DNA from 2 places in the Bacillus sp. URHA0034 genome. Region 2 is predicted to be linked to the other one. Evidence: predicted binding sites of a transcription regulator. Region 2 holds the regulator's gene; the other holds the start of a gene.
What was found. Region 2 encodes Rex, which represses fermentation and respiration genes when NADH is low (regulators of the CRP and FNR family bind a similar motif). Its sites were predicted from a motif close to TTGTGAAATATTTCACAA; they were not measured.
Positions count from the first base shown of each region.

Region 1: adhE (bifunctional acetaldehyde-CoA/alcohol dehydrogenase) is a predicted target of Rex. The motif match lies at 1,435-1,452, and genes of this name have one in related genera.

Region 1 is NZ_JBWCDK010000002.1:5,620,074-5,623,448, reverse strand. It holds gene adhE (bifunctional acetaldehyde-CoA/alcohol dehydrogenase) at 1-1,342, opposite strand, end outside; gene ACZ9EE_RS29230 (hypothetical protein) at 1,483-1,710, opposite strand; gene ACZ9EE_RS29225 (CAP domain-containing protein) at 2,003-3,133, shown strand; lysine riboswitch at 3,289-3,375, shown strand, end outside.
Region 2 is NZ_JBWCDK010000002.1:2,638,597-2,641,971, reverse strand. It holds gene ACZ9EE_RS14630 (ABC-F family ATP-binding cassette domain-containing protein) at 1-855, opposite strand, end outside; gene moaC (cyclic pyranopterin monophosphate synthase MoaC) at 1,135-1,632, shown strand; gene ACZ9EE_RS14620 (redox-sensing transcriptional repressor Rex) at 1,666-2,319, shown strand; gene ACZ9EE_RS14615 (YhbD family protein) at 2,427-3,050, shown strand; gene ACZ9EE_RS14610 (polymer-forming cytoskeletal protein) at 3,063-3,375, shown strand, end outside.

The DNA of each region.
Region 1 (3,375 bases), 3.0 Mb from region 2:
TATTAATTAAATGAACTGCACCTACGTTTGTTGAAACAGAGTTGCCGCCATATGTGCCGCAGCCAAGTGTTAATGATGGCATATAAGCATTATAAATATCACCGATCGCACCTTGTGAAGATGGAGCATTAACGATAATTCTTCCTGCCTTCATCCGTAAACCATACTGCTTAATTACGTTTTGATCATTAGTATGAATGACGGCAGAGTGTCCTAAACCGCCAAATTCAAGCATTTCTTCTGCTCTTTTTAAACCTTCGTCTGTTGAATTCACTTTATAGCAAGCTAAAACTGGACTTAATTTTTCCCTAGACAGCGGATATTTAGGACCAACACCCTTCAATTCCGCTATAAGGATTTTTGTGCCTTCCGGAACCGTCACTCCAGCCTTTTCAGCAATTTTATAAGCAGGCATACCGACAATATCAGGATTAACCGCACAGGAATGTTCATTAATGACTAACTTTTCTACCTTTTCTTTTTCTTCTTCATTTAAAAAATAGCAATTGTTAGCGATCATTTCATTCTTTACATCTTTGTAAATTTCTTTATCAATAATAACGGCTTGTTCAGACGCACAAATCATCCCATTATCGAATGTTTTTGATAGAATTAAATCATTTACCGCTTGTTTAAGATTAGCAGTTTTTTCAATGTAGCATGGTACGTTTCCTGGGCCAACCCCTAGAGCTGGTTTACCAGAACTATAAGCGGATTTCACCATTCCCGCACCGCCGGTTGCAAGGATCATAGAAATTTTATTATGATTCATAAGTGCTTGTGTCGCTTCTAATGAAGGTGTTTCAATCCATTGAATACAATTCTCCGGTGCGCCTGATTTAATCGCTGCATCCCTTAATACTTTTGCCGCTTCGCTGCTGCATTTTTGTGCGGATGGATGGAAGGCAAAGATGATTGGATTGCGTGTCTTAATGGAAATGAGTGATTTAAACATGGTAGTTGATGTTGGATTGGTCACTGGTGTTACCCCTGCCACAACACCCACTGGCTCGGCAATTTCAATCATGCCTTCGTGGTCGTTCTCGTTGATAATACCAACTGTTTTGTTATATTTAATATTGTGATAGACATATTCTGTTGCAAACATGTTTTTAATGATTTTATCCTCGTAAACCCCTCTCCCAGTTTCTTCGACCGCTAGTTTTGCTAAAGGCATATGCTGATCAAGACCTGCTAGTGCCATTTGCTTAACAATCTCATCAATCATTTCTTGGTCAAAACCTCTGAATTCCTCTAATGCTTTTAAGCCTTTTTCAACCAAGCCATTAATCATACTGGTTACATCCTGTTTGCCTTTTAACTGCTTTTCTACTACTGCCATGATATTCCCTCCAATTATTATCTATGTGAATAATTTCACATATTGTTATAAAAAAATTAGATTGCGGACTAGCATATATTCCATTATTATACTTGTGAAATGTTTCACAAGTATAAGTAAATGAGAAAGCGAAAATAAATTTATTCACACACAGGATTGCGTGGGATTTTTTCAAATAAAATTTCGGTTATCACTTTGGCGTATTTTTTAACAATGACTACATAATTAACTGTCCAAATATAACTTGGAATCTCTTCATTTTCTTTCATAAACATTGCTTCAAATGGGTCACCCACTAATTCTTCGAAAATTTCTTGGGTATAAGTGTCGGCATCTGTTGAGAAGGTTTGCCATTCACAAATCATCATGTCTTATCACTCCTTGTTTCTTTATGGTTACATCATAACACGAAAAAACGATAATTGTTTGTGAAATATTGAACAAACTTTGAACAATTGGATACTTTTACTAATGTTAGTTCAAAAGCACTAAATAAACGCTTTTTAGCTAGAATCGTAATATTTGGATTGATGAATTTGTAAACGTTTCCAAAAATAAAATTATATTAACATACTGTTTTGTTCTATTTGTTTCTATAAGCATATTACTTATATATTTTAAGAATATTGGTTAAAATTCTAATAGAATGGAGGGAAATCGATGGTTCGTTTTCTAATGATTATTGTTGCTTTATTTTTAATCCACTCATCATGGCCTTTTATAGAAAAACAATTTAATGATACAAACCTTACAAAAGACATTTCTGAAATGAATAAACTAAAGGATGATCCAAACATTACCGGGACCATTCAAACTATTTATAGTGAAATCCAGTCTGCCCTGCAACAGCTTGGAGTACTATTAAATAACCGTCAAGAGAGCCAACAGCCAATCGAATCAAAAAAAGAGTCGAAGATAGAATTAACTACACCAGTACAGCAGGAATTTTCTATTTTTAATATTGAACTTGGCGATAGCCGAGATGATATAATTGAAAACCTAGGTAATCCGCTTCGTTCTACCCTTAATGAATATGGGACCACGTGGAATACCTATCATGATGATTACCACCATTTTTTTATGGTTATGTATGGAGATGATCATAAAGTAGCCGGTCTATATACGAACCAAGCTTTAATAGCCTCTAAGAATGGGATTAAATTAGGGACCCCTAAACAAACAGTTCGCAATTTACTGGGTAAACCGTTAACGACAATTCAAAAAGGGCTCGTTCTATATAAATTATCCGATAAGGAAGACTATGATGTTTTCTTGCGTGATAATGACTATATCACCATTTTTTATGATAAGCATCAAGGAGATACAGTTACTGCCGTCCAATTGATTAGCAAAAATCTAGAAAATAAGAAACTTACTCTCTATCCAAAAGCAAGTTCGCAATTAAAAGAGGGCTTTGAGTATCAATTATTTGATTTAACCAACGCCGCCCGGGTCCAGCACCAGCTTCCCACCCTTACATGGGATCAACATGTTCAAGCGACCGCCCGCAAGCATAGTACAGATATGGCCGTGAATCATTATTTTGATCACACCAATCTCAAGGGCCAATCACCGTTTGACCGGATGGCTGCAGATCATATCGTGTTTCATTTAGCCGGAGAAAACCTGGCATATGGGCAGTTTAGCAGTATTTTTGCCCATGAAGGCTTAATGAATTCACTCGGGCATCGGGAAAATATTTTACGTCAAGGATACACGTATCTAGGTGTTGGCGTCGCCTTTAATAATGAATCGCAACCCTACTATACAGAAAATTTCTATGCAAAATAAAAGCGCGGGGACGGTTCTCTTGCTCTCTTTGAAGCAAGAGAACCGTCCCTCTGCTTCCACTTTCAAGAAAATGACAAATTATTTTTCTTGAATAAATCAAAATAATTTGATATATTACTAATAATTACATATTTTCTTACTTCAATACCTTTTGAAGTGAGGATAGAGGCGCAAAGACCATCAGTACGCTATATGAGGATAATGAGGTCCTATGAAAATGGTGGAAAGGGGAATTTGCCGAA
Region 2 (3,375 bases):
GGCCCTAGCAAGATTACGGTGGATAAAATCTTGCAGATTAGCAACCTCTTGCTGCTGTTTTTCATAGAGTTTCATATCGCGCTCATAATTGGCTGCTTTTTGATCAAGGTAGGCACTATAGTTGCCGGTAAATCGTTGGATTTGTTTCCGTGATACTTCGTAAACTTGGGTGACAACTTTGTCTAAGAAATAACGGTCATGGGAAACAATCAAAATGGCACCATCATATCCCTGTAAATATTGCTCCAGCCAGGAAAGGGTATCGATGTCAAGATGGTTAGTAGGCTCGTCCAATATTAAAATATCAGGTTTTGTTAATAACAGCTTTCCTAAAGCGAGCCGGGTCTTTTGCCCTCCGCTTAAGCTTGTAATCATCAGTGAACTGTTGTGAAAGTTTAACCCGTAAAGGACGGAGCGAATATCGGCTTCATATTGATAGCCGCCCTGCTCTTTAAATTTAACCTGGAGCTGATCATATTCTTTTAAAATACGCTCATATTTTGCACTATCTTCAAAAATATCAGGGTCGGCCATTTGTTCTTCGAGTTGACGAAGCTTTTTTTCCATCAATCGAAGCGGTTCAAAGACGGTTAACATCTCATCCCAAATCGATAAATTTGATTCAAGGCCGGTATTTTGCGCTAAATAACCGATGGTTACATCCTTGGGTTTAATAATCTCGCCGCCATCATGGGACAGGTGTCCGGCAATAATCTTTAATAACGTGGATTTCCCAGCGCCATTCCGACCGACAAGGGCAACGCGGTCGCGGGTTTGTAATTCAAGCTTTATATTCGATAAAATAAGGTCAGCCCCATAATATTTTTGCAGTTGGTTTACTTGCAGTAAAATCATTTATATTCACCTCTATTAAAAAAACAAAACGTAAGGATTATGTCGCATGGTAATATAAGACAAAAGCTGTATTCCCATTTCATCTTTAAAGTGAAACCTTTCACTTATATAAGCAGCAAATCAGTCTTTACTATATAAATAGTGTACCGTATTAGCGTAAGGTCGGCAATAAAGTGAGGATTTATGGCACTTTTTTCAAGAAAAAATACATATTCGTTCAAAGTTTCACACACATTGTGGTAAAAATAGTGTATTATTTTTTCGTAGGGGGATTTTTTTATGGCAGAATTTACGCATTTCAATGACGAAGGCAGAGCTAAAATGGTGGACGTTAGTGACAAACCCGAAACCGCACGAACGGCTCTTGCTCATTCGAGTATTACTGTAAGTGATGAAATCTTTCAAAAGATATCAAACCATGAAATGAAAAAAGGCGATGTTTTAGCGGTCGCACAAGTAGCAGCGGTAATGGCTGCGAAAAAAACATGGGACATTATTCCAATGTGTCACCCGATTCCACTAACAGGGGTCAATATATCCTTTTCATGGGAAAAAGGCCAAAATGAGAGCCATCAATTGCATATTGCTGCAGCCGTTAAAACAAAAGGAAATACAGGTGTTGAAATGGAAGCGCTCACAGCGGCATCAATTTGCGCTTTAACCGTTTATGATATGTGCAAAGCAGTAGATAAAGGTATGATCATTGGACCGACATACTTAGTTGAGAAAACAGGCGGAAAAAACGGAGACTTTAAAAGAACGGAACAAGTTAAGTAATATTTACATTTTTGGAATGGGGTGTGGGAGATTATGAGCAATGAAACGATGAAGATACCACAGGCGACAGCAAAACGGCTGCCCCTCTATTATCGGTTTTTAAAAAATCTGCATACTTCCGGGAAACAAAGAGTTTCGTCTGCGGAACTAAGTGAAGCGGTAAAGGTAGACAGTGCAACGATTCGCCGAGATTTTTCATACTTTGGGGCCTTGGGGAAGAAAGGGTACGGCTACAATGTCAATTATTTGTTAACCTTTTTCCGTAAGACACTTGATCAAGATGAACTAACAAAGGTTGCGTTAATTGGGGTTGGTAATCTAGGAACAGCCTTTTTGAACTATAATTTTTTAAAAAACAATAATACCAAAATAGAGGTTGCCTTTGATGTCGATCCGGAAAAGATGGGTGCAAAAGTTCGGGAGGTTCCTGTTTATCACATGGATGATCTCGAAAAGGTGCTCTTAGAGCAAAAGATATCCGTTGTCATTCTTACGGTTCCAGCCCCTGTTGCCCAAGTGATTACCGACAGGCTGGCAAAAGCCGAAGTAAAAGGGATTTTGAACTTCACGCCCGCACGATTAAATGTCCCTGCATCGATTAGAGTTCATCACATCGACTTGGCAGTGGAATTACAGTCTTTAGTTTATTTCTTAAAACATTATCCAACAGAAGAAATAGAAGAATAATGATAAAAGGGTGTTTTACTAACAAAAATTAGTGAAACACTTTTTTTGTCTCTTTACAAACGTAACAGTGTTATGTTACATTCTATTTTAGAAAGGGGTTATCTAAAATGAGCGACGAGTTAATTTCTAAAAAGGAGCTGCTGGATCTTGCCGGTATTTCTTACGGCCAGCTGTATCGATGGAAGCGGAAGGATCTGATCCCGGAAGAGTGGTTTATCCGAAAATCCACGTTCACAGGACAGGAAACGTTCTTTCCAAAAGAAAAGATTTTAGAGCGGATTAATAAAATCCAGACCATGAAGGATAATTTGTCTTTGGATGAATTAGCAGATATGTTTTCACCTAATATTAGTGATTTAAAGCTGGAAAAGGATGACCTCATAAAACGTAACATTGTTTCACCATCTGTTATGGATATTTATTTGGAAATGGATAAAGGCAGTCATCAGTTTACCTTTTCAAGAATGCTCGAAGTTTATGTATTAGAGAAACTTTTACAGTCTGGGGAAATAAATTTAGATGAAGGTAAAATGCTGCTTCAAGTCTTAAAGGACAATACGCAGCTGATCAAACAGAGGAAGTGTGAATTAGTGATAACAAGAAAGCTTGGCGTTTCCTCTTGCCTGCTGCTGATTAATGCAGAGGCCTTTCATTTTGAACCCGGAACAAAAGTGGTCACTGTATTATCAATGATGACATGTATGGAAGAAATAAAAGCTAAATTATTATAAGGGAGAATGACTATGGAAACGAATCGAAGAGGGGACCTGGTCATTAATGGACTTGGTTCATCCAATGGGGGACATTTTTCTTTGGTTACGCTGAATGGAAGCGGGACAGTAAATAGTGACCTCGAATGTGAGGAATTAGAATGTAACGGCTCCGGAACGTTGAAGGGGAATGTAGCAGCCACAAATGTAATAATTAACGGAAATGCCCGGTTCCATGGAAATATTGAGGGCGAGATGATGAAAGTGGATGGGACAGCCAAGGTTGCCCAAAATCTTTCGGTGAAAAACGTAAAGGTCTCCGGAAAAGTCAATGTTGAAGGTAAAG